2 regions of the Streptomyces sp. NPDC049040 genome follow, and region 1 is predicted to be linked to the other one. Evidence: riboswitches for the same ligand, from Rfam matches in the RefSeq annotation. Region 1 holds a riboswitch; the other holds the start of a gene.

What was found. A riboswitch is a leader RNA that binds a small molecule or an ion and turns the genes downstream of it on or off. The one in region 1 is predicted to bind cobalamin.
Region 2: another riboswitch for cobalamin. It lies ahead of ACGFMP_RS27490 (cobalamin biosynthesis protein); the one in region 1 lies ahead of ACGFMP_RS23425 (ribonucleoside-diphosphate reductase subunit alpha).

What each region holds. Positions count from the first base shown of each region.
Region 1 covers NZ_JBICTO010000009.1:191,042-198,892, forward strand. Annotated here, with positions in the region: partial or broken gene ACGFMP_RS23405 (HD-GYP domain-containing protein) at 272-877, shown strand; gene ACGFMP_RS23410 (tetratricopeptide repeat protein) at 1,192-2,190, shown strand; gene def (peptide deformylase) at 2,333-2,971, shown strand; gene ACGFMP_RS23420 (ribonucleotide-diphosphate reductase subunit beta) at 3,014-3,985, opposite strand; gene ACGFMP_RS23425 (ribonucleoside-diphosphate reductase subunit alpha) at 4,051-6,447, opposite strand; cobalamin riboswitch at 6,594-6,724, opposite strand; gene ACGFMP_RS23430 (hypothetical protein) at 6,775-6,963, opposite strand; gene ACGFMP_RS23435 (helix-turn-helix domain-containing protein) at 7,053-7,851, shown strand, end outside.
Region 2 covers NZ_JBICTO010000013.1:109,899-117,749, forward strand. Annotated here, with positions in the region: gene cobN (cobaltochelatase subunit CobN) at 1-1,470, opposite strand, end outside; gene ACGFMP_RS27485 (cobyric acid synthase) at 1,467-2,954, opposite strand; gene ACGFMP_RS27490 (cobalamin biosynthesis protein) at 2,942-4,024, opposite strand; cobalamin riboswitch at 4,157-4,286, opposite strand; gene ACGFMP_RS27495 (hypothetical protein) at 4,398-4,598, opposite strand; gene ACGFMP_RS27500 (anion permease) at 4,618-5,859, opposite strand; gene ACGFMP_RS27505 (NAD(P)/FAD-dependent oxidoreductase) at 6,161-7,552, opposite strand; gene ACGFMP_RS27510 (class II aldolase/adducin family protein) at 7,660-7,851, shown strand, end outside.

The DNA of each region.
Region 1 (7,851 bases):
CGGGTACGCGCGGGGTCGCCCGTACGGGCGTAAAGCGAGCGTTCCGCACTGCGGTGGCGGGCGCGGTCCTATCGTCCTGAGTCCGGCGGGGTTTCCCGCCGGGGCCAGGGCCTCCGATGGGGCCGCGCCCGTCCGCACGCCGGAGGAGGCCGCTCGCAGTGTCGTTCCCCCACGGTGCCGGCCGCCGTCGCTCCGGTTCCGCAGAATCCTTTCTCCCGGACATCCCGCTCCTCCCGCCGGTGCGGCAGTACGAGGCCCGGCCGTGAGCCTCGTCACGGCGCTGGTCGCCGCGATGCAGCTCAAGGACCCCTACACCCGCGGCCACGGCGACCGCGTCGGCCAGGCCAGCGCGCTGATCGGGATCGAACTCCGGGTCGCCGACGACATGGTGGCCGCGCTCAGGCTCGCAGGCACCCTGCACGACATCGGCAAACTCGGTGTGCCAGGCGGCCTGTTGCGCAAGCCAGGACCGCTCACCCCCGCCGAGCGGGAGACCCTGCAGCGCCACCCCGGCCACGGCTACGCGCTGGTCCGCGCCGCCGAGGTGCCCGCCGTGGCCCGGGTGGCCGTACTGCACCACCACGAACGCCTCGACGGCCGCGGCTACCCGCACGGCCTCGCCGGACGGCACATCCCCTGGCCCGCCCGTATCGTCGCCGTGGCCGACGCCCTTGACGCCATGACCTCGACCCGCAGTTACCGCCAGGCCCGCCCGGTCGCCGCCGCGCTGGCCGAGCTCCGGCGGTGCGCGGGCAGCCAGTTCGACCCTTCGGTGGTCGCCGCGCTGAGCCGCGCCCTGGCCCGGAACCCCTGGCCGCCGTCAGGGCCGCCGCCCCTGCTCGTGCCGGTCCGCGCGCAAGGGCACGCACGCCTGTAGGCCGTTCGGGTGAGTCCCGCTCACCCGGGTGCCCGTGAAGCGACTCACCTGGGCATGGTTGGATGCCCACGAGGGTGGCAAGGAGGCAGGGTGAGGGCCGCTGCGGGCACGGCAGCGGTGAAGGGCAGGAAGTCGGGCTGAGGCCGCGGCCAAAATGTGCAAGGTTGGAGTCGTACCCGCTTGTCCGACGACGTACGGGCGGTACGAGAAGGGGCCGCACTCAGGTGGTGCGAGTCCCCCCGGGGGACGTGATCGTGGTGCGGGAAGGCGACGTCCTGGCAGTGATCGGCTGAGCGGGCAGGCGGGTAACGACGTTGAAGATCTTCGGCAGAGTGCGGCACCGACCGTCGCCCACGTGGCGGCAGGCCACCGACCAGGCGTTCTCGCTGATCGACGACGGCCGCTACGACGACGCGGGCGCGCTGCTGACCCGTGCCGCCGACCTGGAGCCGTGGCTTTCCGAGTCCTGGTACAACCTGGCGCTGCTGCACAAGTTCCGCCACGACTGGGCGCAGGCCAGGATCGCCGGGCTGCGTGCCGTCGCCCTGCTGGACCGGCCGGTCGGCGCCCCCGACTGGTGGAATCTCGGCATCGCCGCCACCGCGCTCCAGGACTGGCCGCTGGCCCGCCGCGCCTGGCAGGCGTACGGCCTGCGGATGCCGGCGGGCACCGGCTCGCGCAGCGGCGAGGAGTCCGCGCGGCTGCCGCTGGGCAGCGCCGCCGTGCGGCTCTCGCCCGAGGGCGAGGCCGAGGTGGTGTGGGGCCGGCGGCTCGACCCCGCAAGGGTCGAGGTGCTGTCCATCCCGCTGCCGTCCTCCGGCCGCCGCTGGGGCGAGGTGGTCCTGCACGACGGGGTGCCGCACGGCGAGCGGGACACCGCGGGCGGCGGCGGGTCCGTCTACCCCGTCTTCGACGAGATCGAGCTGTGGGCGCCCTCCCCCGTCCCGACCTGGCTGGTGCTGCTGGAGGCGGACGCCCCCGCCGACCGCGACGCCCTGGAACGGCTCGCCGCCGAGGCCGGCTACGCCGCGGAGGACTGGTCGTCCTCGGTGCGGCTGCTGTGCCGTACCTGCTCCGAGAGCCGGATGCCCACCGACGACGGGTCCGCGGCGCGTGACCCGCACGACCACGGTGAGCCGGGCCATCCCGGGCACCTCAGCCACCTGAGCGAGCACGGCTCGGGACACCACTGGTCCCCTGAAAGGGAGTGCGGCATAGCGGCGCCGGTCGGCCTGGTGCGCGGCCTCCTCGACGGCTGGGTGGCGGACTCGCCCTCCACCAGGGCCTGGCGCGATCTGGAAGAGGTCTGCTGACCGCCTGCTGACCCGTGAGCCCCCGCCGGGCGCGGCGCCGGGGCGCACATCACAGGGAGGCCGTGGGGAAGCGGAGACGGCGACCGGAGGGGGGCCGTACCCTGGACGGATCACTCACCCGCCCGGAAGGCGTACGGCTCAGATGTCCCAGCAGCACACCGAGACCCCCACCACTCCCCCCGGGGAGCCGTTCCTCGACGACGTGACGGACGCGGAGGCCCGTGAGCTGGCCCACCGGGAGCGCGGGACGGTCCGCCCGATCACCGTCGTGGGCAATCCGGTGCTGCACCGGGAGTGCCTGGAGGTCACCGACTTCGGCGACGAGCTCGTCGCCCTGGCCGACGACATGTTCGCCAGCCAGCGCGCCGCCGAGGGCGTGGGGCTCGCCGCGAACCAGATCGGCGTCGACCTGAAGATGTTCGTCTACGACTGCCCCGACGACGACGGCGTCCGCCACGTCGGGATCGTGTGCAACCCGGTGCTGGAGGACCTGCCCGCGGAGCGGCGGCACCTGGACGACTCCAACGAGGGCTGCCTGTCGGTCCCGGGCGCGTACATGGAGACGCCGCGCCCGGACTACGCGGTGGTGCGCGGCCAGGACCTGCACGGCGAGCCGATCGTGGTGCAGGGCAGCGGCTACTTCGCCCGCTGCCTCCAGCACGAGACCGACCACCTCTACGGTCGGCTCTACATCGACCGGCTCTCCAAGCGGGACCGCAAGGACGTCCTCCGCCAGATGGCGGAGGCCACCCCCAAGTTCGCGACCGTGCCGAACGACTGAGCCCGCCCGCGACGGCCGGGCCCCCGTGCCCGGCACGTCGCGTCAGAAGTCCTCGTCGAGCGCCACCGTGCCCTCCACCGCCACCTGGTAGGCAGAGGGGCGGCGCTCGAAGAAGTTGGTCAGCTCCTGCACGCCCTGCAACTCCATGAAGGAGAAGGGGTTCTGCGACCCGTAGAGCGCGGGGAAGCCGAGCCGGGCGAGCCGCTGGTCGGCGACGCACTCCAGATACGCCCGCATGGACTCGGTGTTCATGCCGGGCAGGCCGTCCCCGCACAGGTCCCGGCCGAACTGCAGCTCGGCGTCGACCGCTTCGCGCAGCATGTCGGTGACCTCCTGCCGCAGCGCGTCGTCGAAGAGGTCGGGCTCCTCCTTGCGTACGGTGTCGACCACGTCGAAGGCGAAGCTCATGTGCATGGTCTCGTCCCTGAAGACCCAGTTGGTGCCGGTGGCGAGGCCGTGCAGCAGCCCGCGGGAGCGGAACCAGTAGACGTAGGCGAAGGCGCCGTAGAAAAAGAGGCCTTCGATGCAGGCCGCGAAGCAGATCAGGTTGAGCAGGAAGCGGCGCCGGTCCTCGCGGGATTCGAGGCGGTCGATCTTCTCCGCCCCCTGCCCGTCGAAGTTGGCCATCCAGCGGAAGCAGAACTGCGCCTTCTCGCGGATCGACGGGATCTCCTCGACGGCGTCGAACGCGGCGGCCCGGTCGGCGGGATCGGGCAGGTAGGTGTCGAGCAGCGTCAGGTAGAACTGGACGTGCACGGCCTCCTCGAAGAGCTGGCGGGACAGGTACAGCCGCGCCTCGGGGGAGTTGATGTGCTTGTAGAGGGTGAGCACCAGGTTGTTGGAGACGATCGAGTCGCCGGTGGCGAAGAAGGCCACCAGGCGGCCGATCATGTGCTGCTCGCCCGGGGTGAGCTTGGCCAGGTCCGCGACGTCGGAGTGCAGATCGACCTCCTCCACGGTCCAGGTGTTCTTGATCGCGTCGCGGTAGCGCTCGTAGAAGTCCGGGTAGCGCATGGGCCGCAGGGTCAGTTCGAAGCCCGGGTCGAGCAGGTTCTTCACGACGGGTGTTGTGGTGGTCGTCACTGGCAGGCCTCGCAGGACTCGGGGTTTTCCAGGGAGCAGGCGATCGCGTCGGCGTCGGCGGTCGCCGGGACGGGCAGCGCCGCGGGAACGGCCGCCTGGGCGGCACGGGCGATCCGGGTGGCCGGGCGGGAGCGCAGGTAGTAGGTGGTCTTGAGGCCCTGCTTCCAGGCGTAGGCGTACATCGAGGAGAGCTTGCCGATGGTCGGCGTCTCCAGGAACAGGTTCAGCGACTGGCTCTGGTCGAGGAACGGCGTGCGGGCCGCCGCCATGTCGATCAGCGCGCGCTGCGGCAGCTCCCACGCGGTGCGGTACAGCTCGCGCACCTCTGCGGGGATCCAGCCGAAGCCCTGCACGCTGCCGCTGGCGTCCCGCAGCGCCTCCCTGGTCTGGGCGTCCCACACCCCGAGCTTCTTCAGGTCGGCCACCAGGTAGGAGTTGACCTGGAGGAATTCGCCCGACAGCGTCTCGCGCTTGAAGAGGTTCGACACCTGCGGCTCGATGCACTCGTACGAGCCGGCGATCGAGGCGATGGTCGCGGTCGGGGCGATGGCCAGCAGCAGCGCGTTGCGCATCCCGGTCGCGGCGACCCGCTCGCGCAGCGCCGCCCAGCGCTCGGGCCAGTGGAAGCCGACACCGTAGTGGTCGGGGTGCAGGACGCCCGCGGCGGTCCTGGTCTGGTCCCAGGCGGGCAGCGGCCCATCGCGCTCTGCGAGGTCGCAGGACGCCTCGTACGCGGCGAGCATGACGCGCTCGGCGATCTTCGTGGACAGCGCGCGGGCCTGCTCGGAGCCGAACGGCAGCCGCAGCTTGAAGAAGACGTCCTGCAGGCCCATGACGCCCAGACCGACAGGCCGCCAGCGGGAGTTGGAGCGGCCCGCCTGCTCGGTCGGGTAGTAGTTGATGTCGACGACGCGGTCGAGGAAGGTCACCGCGGTGTGCACGGTCCGGTCCAGCCGCTGCCAGTCGAGGTCGCCGTCCGCCGTCACGAAGCCGCTCAGGTTGACCGAGCCGAGGTTGCAGACCGCGGTCTCCGAGTCGTCGGTGACCTCGAGGATCTCGGTGCACAGGTTGGAGGAGTGCACGGTCCTGCCGGGCAGCGCGGTCTGGTTGGCGGTGCGGTTCGAGGCGTCCTTGAACGTCATCCAGCCGTTGCCGGTCTGCGCCAGGGTGCGCATCATCCGGCCGTACAGCTCGCGGGCCGGCAGGGTGCGCTGCGCCAGGCCCGCCGCCTCGGCCGCGCGGTAGGCGGCGTCGAAGTCGTCGCCCCACAGGTCGACGAGTTCCGGCACGTCGGCGGGTGAGAACAGCGACCAGTCGGCGTCGGCGTCGACCCGGCGCATGAACTCGTCCGGCACCCAGTGCGCCAGGTTGAGGTTGTGGGTGCGGCGGGCGTCCTCGCCCGTGTTGTCCCGCAGTTCGAGGAACTCCTCGATGTCGGCGTGCCAGGTCTCCAGGTAGACCGCGGCGGCGCCCTTGCGCCTGCCGCCCTGGTTGACCGCCGCGACCGAGGCGTCGAGGGTCTTCAGGAACGGGACGATGCCGTTGGAGTGCCCGTTGGTGCCGCGGATCAGCGAACCCCTGGCCCGGATGCGGGAGTAGGACAGCCCGATGCCGCCGGCGTGCTTCGACAGCCGTGCCACCTGCTGGTAGCGCTCGTAGATCGAGTCCAGCTCGTCGAGCGGGGAGTCCAGCAGGTAGCAGGACGACATCTGCGGGTGCCGGGTGCCGGAGTTGAACAGCGTCGGGGAGCTGGGCAGGTAGTCGAGCGCGCTCATCAGCCGGTAGAGCGCGGCGACCTGGTCCACGGCGGCGGCCGAGTCGTCCTCCGCGAGCCCCGCGGCGACCCGCAGCATGAAGTGCTGCGGGGTCTCGATCACCTTGCGGTTCAGCGGGTGCCGCAGCAGGTAGCGGCTGTAGAGGGTGCGCAGGCCGAAGTAGCCGAAGCGGTCGTCGGCGCGGTCGGCGAGGGCCCGGTCGACCAGCGCGTCGAGCCGGGCCGCGTGGCGTACGGCGAAGTCCGCCGTGCGGTCGGCGACCAGGCCCTCGCGGTGGCCCACGGCGATCGAGGCGGTGAAGGACGAAGCGCCCTGGGCGGCGGCCTCCTCGGTGATGGCCAGCGAGAGCAGCCGGGCGGCGAGCCGCGAGTAGGCCGGGTCCTCCGAGATCAGCCCGGCGGCGGCTTCGGTGGCGAGGCCGCGCAGCTCGGCGGCGTCGGCGGCGCCGCTGCGCCCCCGCAGTGCGGCTGCGGCGACCCGGCCCGGGTCGGTGTCGGGCAGGTCGGCGCAGAGCGCGACGAGGGTGCGCAGCAGGTCGGCGCCGGCGCTGTCGGCGCTGTGCGGCACGGCTACGGGTGAGTCCCCCGTGGTGATGGGGGCTTCGGGCGCGATGGTCACGGTGGTGCGGTCTCCCTCGTACGCGGCGGCGGCCGCGCGGGGGAGGGGCGGAGGGGGTCGCGGGCATGCGTTCTGGCATGCCGGACCGCGTCCGCAGGCCCAATCCGCGAGGCCCGGACTCGTCGGCGTGCGCCGGCCGAAGGGCCGTGCGGACGCCGGCTGCCGGCAGGCGATCGGGCTGTGCGGGGCACGCGGGCGTACCACCGCTCACCGTTGCGGGGCAGCGCCGGATTCGCACCGGCTTCCCCTGCGGGCAGCGGAGTTGAGCATACATCTTGTGCCGGGTCGCGGGGCAACGCCCACATGTTGTGTCGCGCCGGGAGGTGTTCAGACCAGCGCAGGCCAGTCCTCCCTTGCCGGAGCGGCCTGTTCCGGCGGCCGTCCCTGCTGTTCTCCGCGTTCGGCGGCGCGCAGTTCACGGGTGATGCGGGCGTCGGTGCGGTGCCCCATGAGCGGCACGAAGGTGAGGGTGGCGGTCAGGGCGAGGAGTGCGGCGATGTCCAGGAAAACTGTCATGAGTCAATGGTGCCGATGCTCCTGTCGCGCGGACAGTGGCAGTGCTGCCGTACTACCGCAACATCCTGCCATGTGCGAAGCTCGGGGACATGCTGCAGAACGTCGCCGTGGTGCTGCTCGACGGGGTCCACCCCTTCGAACTCGGAGTGGTGTGCGAGGTGTTCGGCCTCGACCGCACCGACGAAGGGCTGCCCGGCTACGACTTCGCCGTCGTCTCGGCGGAGGGCCCGCGGCTGCGCACGCACGCGGGCTTCGACGTGGTCGCCGGGGAGGACCTGGACCGGCTGGAGGAGGCCGACCTCGTCGCCGTCCCGGCCGCGGACGCCTCGACGGCGCGGGAGTTCCCCCGGGAGGTGCTGCGGGCGCTCAACCGGGCCGTGGAGCGGGGCGCGACCGTGCTGAGCGTCTGCTCCGGGGTCTTCGCGCTGGGGGCGGCGGGACTGCTCGACGGAAGGCGCTGCGCGGCGCACTGGCGGCACACCGAGGAGCTTGCCGCCCTGCACCCCAAGGCGCACGTCGAGCCGGACGTGCTCTACGTCGACGACGACCGGGTCGTCACCTCGGCCGGCACCGCCGCGGGCATCGACGCGTGCCTGCACCTGGTGCGCAAGGAGCAGGGCGTCGCGGTCGCCAACGGCATCGCCCGCCGGATGGTCGTCCCCCCGCACCGCGAGGGCGGCCAGGCCCAGTTCGTGTCCAGGCCGCTGCCCAGGGCCACCAGCGACACGGTCACCGGCCTGCTCTCCTGGATGGAGCGGCACCTCGACCGGGAGGTCACCGTCGACGAACTGGCCGCCCGCGCCCACATGTCGCCCCGGACCTTCGCCCGGCGCTTCCAGCAGGAGACGGGCACCACGCCCTACCGCTGGCTGCTGGGGCAGCGGGTGC
Region 2 (7,851 bases), on a different contig from region 1:
GTGCGAGGGCGGCATGTCGGGGTCGTGGTAGATGGCGATGGGGTTCTCGCCGAAGCCGCGCGGCGGCTGGATCAGTACGACCACGTTCCCGAACCGCAGCGACGCCAGCACGATGTCGTCGCCGTCCACGTAGAGCGAGCCCGGCGGTTCGCCCCAGTGCCGCAGCATCCCGGCCCGCAGGTCCTCGTCCAGGGTCGCGAACCACCGCTGGTAGTTTGTGAGCGGCACCCGGGTGGGAGAGGCGGCCAGCTGCTCCTCGGTCAGCCACTCCACGTCGTGGCCGCCGGCCGCGATCAGCCGGTGGATCAACTCATCGCCCCCGGCCGGGTGTTCCCCCGTCCGGTAGCCTGCGTCGCGCAGCGCCTCCAGCAGCCGTACGGCCGAGGCGGGCGTGTCGAGGCCCACCGCGTTGCCCACCCTGGAGTGCTTGGTCGGGTAGGCGGTGAAGACCAGCGCCAGCCGCTTGTCCGCGTTCGGCTTGTGGCGCAGGGCCGCGTGCCGGACCGCGATGCCCGCGATGCGCGCGGCCCGCTCCGGGTCCGCGACGTAGACCGGCACATCGCCCTCGCCGGTCTCCTTGAACGAGAACGGCACCGTGATCAGCCGCCCGTCGAACTCCGGGATCGCCACCTGCATCGCCGCGTCCATCGGCGACAGCGCCGCGTCGGACTCCTGCCAGGCCTTGCGGGACGAGGTCAGGCACAGGGCCTGGAGCACCGGCACGTCGAGATCCGCGAGGGCGCCGATGTCCCACGCCTCGTCGCTGCCGCCCGCCGACGCGTCGGCCGCCACGGTCCCGCCGGACGCCAGCACCGTCGCCACGATCACGTCGGCCCGCCCCAGCAGCTCGTAGAGCCCGGCGTCGGCAAGGCGGAGCGAACCGCAGTAGACGGGCAGTGCGTTGGCGTCGCGCGCCTCGATCGCCGCGCACAGGGTGTCCACGAAGGCGGTGTTGCCCGACAGCTCGTGCGCCCGGTAGAAGAGCACCGCGACCGTCGGGCGGTCCGTCCGGTGGGCTGGCTCGCCGTGCACTCCGAACTGCGGCATCGCGCGCGGCGCTTCGAAGCCCTCGCCGCTCATCAGCACCGTGTCGGACAGGAAGCGCGCCAGCTCCGCCAGGTTCTCCGGGCCGCCCTCGACCAGGTAGCGCAGCGCCTCGGCGACCACGCCCGCCGGCACCGTGGACAGCGCCATCAGCTCGGCGTCCGGGACGCTCTCGCCGCCCAGCAGCACCGCCGGGACTCCCGACGCGGCGATCACCGCCAGGCCCTCCTCCCAGGCCCTGCGTCCGCCGAGCAGCCGCACCACGACCAGGTCGGCGCCCTCCAGCAGCGCCGGCAGCCCGCCTTCCGGGTCCACTCGGGACGGGTTGCCGATGCGGTAGACGGCGCCGCCGGGCCGTGCGGCCATCGCGGCGCGCGCGGCCAGCAGGTCGGTGTCGGCGGTGGACAGCAGCAGAAGGGTGGTCATGGTGCCCCCGGTGGGACGAAGGGGAGTCCGGCGGGAGCGCCGTCCTCGATGAGCCGCAGCAGCGCGGCGGTGTCCAGGTGCTCTTCGACCAGGTCGCCGAGCCGGTCGAGTTGTGCCTCGCGGAGTGCGGCGAAGCCGGTGTCGGGCGCCGGTACGAAGCGGCGGCCCGCGGCGGCGGCGACCCGGCGCAGGAAGGCCCGGCGGAAGCCGTCGCTCTCCAGCGAGCCGTGCCAGTGGGTGCCCCACACCGCGCCGACCCGGCAGCCGTCGAGGAAGTCCTCGTCGCCGCCGAGGACTTCTGCCACCCCGTGGTGGATCTCGTAGCCCTCCACCGGTTCGCCGTAGGCCGTGCCGGTGGGCCGGGCCAGCGTCTTGGCGGCCGCGAAGCGGATACGGGCGGGCAGCAGGCCGAGGCCGGTGACCGTACCCGCCTTCGACTCGACGTCGTCCTCGATGCGCTGCGCCAGCAACTGGAAGCCGCCGCAGATGCCCAGCACCGGGCGGCCCTCCGCCGCCCTGCGCCGCACCGCGGCGGCCAGGCCGCGTTCGCGCAGCCACTCCAGGGCCCTGACCGTGCCGCGGGTGCCGGGCAGCACCACCAGGTCGGCGTCCGCCACGTCCTGCGGCCGGTCGGTGAAGCGGACCAGAACGCCGGGCTCCGCCGCGAGCGCGTCCAGGTCGGTGAAGTTCGACATCAGCGGCAGCGCCACCACCGCGACCCGCAGCACGTCCTCGCCGTGCGGGCGCCCCACCTCGGACTCCCTGACCCGCAGGCCGTCCTCCTCGTCGATGCCGAGGCCGCGCGCGTACGGCAGGACGCCCAGGGTCGGGCGTCCGGTGAGCTGCCGCAGCATGTCGAGGCCGGGTTGCAGCAGGCCGACGTCGCCGCGGAACTTGTTGACCACGTAGCCGGCGATCAGCGCCTGGTCCTCGGGCGCGAGCAGCGCGGTGGTGCCGAAGAACGACGCGAAGACGCCGCCCCGGTCGATGTCGCCCACGACGAGGGCCGGGATGCCGGCCCTGCGCGCCAGACCCATGTTGACGATGTCGGTGCGGCGCAGGTTGATCTCGGCCGGGCTGCCGGCCCCCTCGCAGATCACCGCGTCGTACGAACGGCCCAGCTGCGCCAGGCAGTCCGCGACGATGTCGAGCAACTCGCCCTGGCGGCCGCCGTGGTAGCCGCGTGCCGACATCTCACCGACGGCCTTCCCCAGCAGCACGACCTGGCTGCTGCGGTCGCTGCCGGGCTTGAGCAGCACCGGGTTCATCAGCGCGGACGGCTCCACGCGTGCGGCCTGCGCCTGCATGGCCTGCGCGCGGCCGATCTCGGCGCCGTCGCGCGTGACGAAGGAGTTGAGCGACATGTTCTGGCCCTTGAAGGGCGCGACCCGCACGCCGCGGCGCACCAGGAAGCGGCACACCCCCGCGGTGACGACGCTCTTGCCCGCGTCCGACGCCGTGCCCGCGATCATCAGCCCGCGCATGGGGGTGTCACCCCCGCCTCGTGCCGTGCCGCCCGCGGCGGGAGAGCCGGCGGGAAAGGGCGTCCGGCAAAAAGCGGCGCCCGTGCCTGAGCCGCCGCAGGGGAGGTGCGCGCCGCCCGCGGCGGCAGGAGCGGGAGGAACCGGGGGAGGAGGAGCGGCGGGAGCACCGTCAGCGCGAGCGAGAGGCCGCAGACGCGGCGGGACAGGGCGACGGCGCGCGGGATGTCGGCCGCCGTCGGCGCCGGGAAGGCGGCACCGAGGACGGGGCGGTGCTCCGTGCGGCCGCCGTAGGACAGGGTGCCGCCCAGGCGGAGCCGCAAGGCCCCGGCGAAAGCGGCCTCGACGGGTCCCGCGTTGGGGCTGGGATGCGCGGCGGCGTCGCGGCGCCAGGTGCGCAGCGCGTCACGCGGATGCGGGCCGGCCAGCGCCGCGAGTGCCGCGGTGAGCCGGGCGCCGGGCCATCCCAAGGTGTCGTCGAGCCGGGCGGCGGCCCAGCCGAAGCGCAGATGCCGCGGCGAGCGGTGCCCGACCATCGCGTCGAGCGTGTTGACCGCCCGGAAGCCGGCGAGCCCCGGCAGCCCGAGGACCGAGCCCCAGACCAGGGCGCCCACCACCGCGTCCGAGGTGTTCTCCGCGACCGACTCCACCACGGCCCTGGCGATCTGGCCCGCGTCCAGGTTCTGCGGGTCGCGCCCGCACAGATGCGGCAGCCTGGCCCTGGCGGCCTCCAGGTCCCCGGCGTCCAGCGCCGCGGCGACCGCCCGCGCCTCGCGGGCCAGCGAGGTGCCGCCCAGCACCGACCAGGTGCAGGCCGCGGTCAGCCCCGCGGACAGCGCGGCGGAGGGCCGCACCGCCCGCCCGGCGAGGGCCGCGGCGCCCGCCACGGCCCCGGCGCACAGCGCCGTGTACGCCGCGCCGCTGAGCCTGTCGTCCCGCCACGTCCGGCGTTCGAGCGCACCGGCCGCGCGCCCGAACGCGGCGACCGGATGGCCGCGGCGCGGGTCACCCGCGACGAGATCGCCGAGAAAGCCGAGCGCGGCGCCGTACGCGTATACGCGATCGGCACGCATCAGCTCAGACCGCCGTCACACCCCGGGGGGACGGCTTGCAGGAACACGTACCGGGAGGGAAGAAAATGGCGCCGGGCATGGCAGGAGTCCTCACTCAGGGTCCGCGCCCTGGTTCGACGTGACCGGCGGTGAGAGTCTCCTGGCTCCCGGATCTACGCACTCCCGGTCTTCCAACCGGCGAACCGGCCGTGACGTACGGGTTGGGAGTGCACTCCCCGGTGACAGTGGCGGGACCGCGCCGGATTCGCACCGGACTTCCTCTCCTGCCGCCGTATGGCCCCCGCAGTCCACCACGTGCGGCTGACCCCGTCAACCAGCCCTTGACCTGCGGCGACGGAGTGTGGTGAGGTCCACACCCCGCCGCGGGCGCCGGCTACTTGGCGACGATGAGCCAGATGCCCCAGGCCACGGCCGCCGTGCACGCGGCGAAGCAGGCGTACGCCCCGCTCCTGGCGAGCACCGCGCCCGGCCGGGACACGCCGACCACGCCGAGGGTGAAGACGCCGACCAGGCCGACGGTGGACAGCAGGGTGACGGCCAGGACCGTGCCGAGGGCGTGCCAGTCGATGCTCATGCGGGGCTCCTTCGGGTGGTCACGCGGTCGCGGTGGACGGGGCGGCGGGTCCCGAAGGCCCGGCGGGCCCGGCGGGAGCCGGCGCCTGGACGACGCCGGCCGGCGGCTGGATCACCGCGGCGATGGCCGCGGTCACCGCGCCCTGCGGCTCGGCGGGGAGGTCGTCGTTGACGTTGGCGTGGGTGACCGGCCGGCGGCGGGAGGCGGTACGGATCGTGGCGCAGATCGCCAGACCCGCGACGGCGACCGTGGCCACGCCCCAGCCGCCCTGGTCGGCCAGCAGCGCCGCCGCGGCGGCGACGAGGCCCGCGGCGGGCAGCGTCAGGGCCCACGCGGCGACCATCCGCCCCGCGGTGCTCCAGCGCACCACCGCGCCGCTGCGGCCGAGTCCCGCGCCCATCACCGCGCCCGAGCACACCTGGGTGGTGGACAGCGCGAAGCCCAGGTGCGAGGAGGCCAGGATGGTCGCCGCGGCACCGGTCTGCGCCGCGAAGCCCTGCTGCGGCTGGATGTCGGTGATGCCCTTGCCCATGGTGCGGATGATCCGCCAGCCGCCTATGTACGTGCCCAGTGCGATCGCGGCGCCCGCGGAGCAGATGACCCACAGCGGCGGGTCGGAGTTCGGGGCGACGACGCCGCCGGTGATCAGCGCGAGGGTGATGACGCCCATGGTCTTCTGCGCGTCGTTGGTGCCGTGGGCGAGCGAGACCAGGCCGGCGGAGGCTATCTGCCCCGCCCGGTAGCCCTTGGCGGTGGCCTTCGGGTCGGCGTGGCGGCCGAGCCGGTAGCTCAGCCGGGTGGCCAGGGTCGCGGCGAGGCCCGCCACGATCGGCGCGGCCAGCGCCGGGATGAGGACCTTCATCACGACCGCCTCGCCGTGCACCCCGTGGCGGCCGACCGCGACCAGCGTGGCGCCGATCAGGCCGCCGAAGAGCGCGTGCGAGGAGCTGGACGGCAGCCCGGCCAGCCAGGTCAGCATGTTCCAGACGATCGCGCCGACCAGTGCGGCGAAGATCATCTCCGGTTTGATGCCGGCGGACTCGTCGATGATGCCGCCGGAGATGGTCTTGGCGACCTCGACGGACAGGAAGGCGCCGACGAGGTTGAGCGCGGCGGACATCGCCACCGCCGTCTTGGGTTTGAGCGCACCGGTGGAGATGGTGGTGGCCATCGCGTTGGCGGTGTCGTGGAAGCCGTTCGTGAAGTCGAACACGAGTGCGGTGGCGATGACGATTCCGATCAGGAGCGTCATGTGTTCCATGGACCCAGGCAATCGTTCGATTGGACAGTGGCGCAGGTGACCGTACGGATCATTGATGAACGGAAGGTGAACTGACAGCGGACTCGGGGTGCCGACATGACGCGTCAGTGAACGGTACGTCAACGGCACCCGTCGCGGAGACCCCCGTCCCCGCCACATGACCCCCACCGTGCTCCGCGACCCCACCCGTTCCCGCACCCCCCCGGCGGGCGCGCTCGGTGCCGCTCCGAGCCCCGATCCCGGCGCCGTGCCCACGCGGACCCCCGGCTCACCGCCGTGCCACGTGCGCCCCGCGGGCCGCTCAGCGCCGCCCGGAGATCCGGTCGGCGTACCGCGCCAGCGGGTCGGTCGCCGCGCTGCGCCCGGCCAGCTCCCGCCGGTCGGCGCCCCGGTAGGCCGCGTGCAGCCCGTGCACCGCCGCCCAGCGCAGCGGCTCGGGCTCCCAGCGCCGCGCCCTGTGGCCCACCCAGGGCAGCGCCGTCAGCTCGGTCCCGTGCCCCTGCCCCGAGTCCAGCTGCACCAGGTCGCGCAGGGTGCGGGCGGCCAGGTTCGACGCCGCCAGGCCGCTGGCGCCGTAGCCGCCCGCCCAGCCCAGGCCGGTCGTACGGTCCAGGTGCACGCTCGCGCACCCGTCGCGCGGCACCCCCAGCACCCCCGACCATGCGTGCGCGACCGCGACCCCGGCCGTTCCCGGGAAGAGCCGCACCAGCGCCTCGCGCAGCCCGGCGACCGTACGCTCCGGGGTCCTGCCCGCGTCGTCCGTCCGCGAGCCGAAACGGTAGGGCACCCCGCGGCCGCCCAGCGCGATCCGGCCGTCGGCGGTGCGCTGCGCGTAGATCGGCGCGTGCGCCAGGTCGCCCAGTGTCTCCCCGCCCTCCCAGCCGATCGTCGCCCACGACTCGGGCGGCAGCGGCTCGGTCACGATCATCGACGAGATCACCGGAAGCCAGCTGCGGCGCTGCCCCTTCACCGACGCGGTGAAGCCCTCGGTGCAGCGCAGCACGTAAGGCGCGCGGACGGTGCCGTACGGGGTGACGGCGTGCTTGGGGCGGATCTCGGTCACCGCCGTCGACTCGTGGACGGTCACCCCGAGGCGCTCCACCGCCGCCGCCAGCCCCTGGAGCAGCTTCACCGGGTGCACCCGGGCGCCGTGCGGGGTCCAGCTCGCACCGACCGCGCCCGCCGCCCTGATCCTGCGGGCCGACTCGGCCGCGCCCAGCAGCTGCCCGTCCTTCGCGCCGAAGGCGGCCTCCCGCGCGTGATGCGCCCGCAGCCGCACCAGCTGGGCCGGAGAGCAGGCGACGTCGAGTACACCGCCCTGCCGGACCTCGGCGTCGATCTCCTCGGCCTCCGCGACCCGCAGCACCTCCTCGACGGCGCCGTCCATCGCCTGCTGCAGCCGTACGGCCGCGTCCTGGCCGTGCAGCCTCGCGTAGCGCTCGCGGCCCGCGACACGGTTGTGGAGCCGGCCGCCGTTGCGCCCGGAGGCGCCGTATCCGCAAAAGCGCGCCTCCAGCACGGTGATCCGCAGGAAGGGCACCGCCTGCTTGAGGTAGTACGCCGTCCACAGGCCGGTGTAGCCGCCGCCGACGATCACGACGTCGGCCTCCGCGTCACCCGGCAGCGGCTCGCGCGGCAGCGGTATGCCGGTGCCTGCGTACCAGAACGAGATACCGCCGTTGACGGTGGTCATAATGCACCTGCTATCGCCGTTGACCCTGTGGTGTGCGGGGACGCTACTGCGACCCCGGCGGCCACGGCAACGCCCGCCGCCCACCCCGCCCCCGGAAGGACGCCGCCGTGCCAGACGCAGTCGAGAAAGCCTGGTCGGACGCCTGGTCCGAGGTCGTCGACACGGCCCGCCGCACCGTCGCCGACGGACTGGTCGTCGGCACCTCGGGCAACGTGTCCGCGCGCGTCGGCGACGTCGTGGTCGTGACGCCGACGGGAGTGCCGTACGACCGGCTGCGACCCGAGGACCTGGTCGCCGTC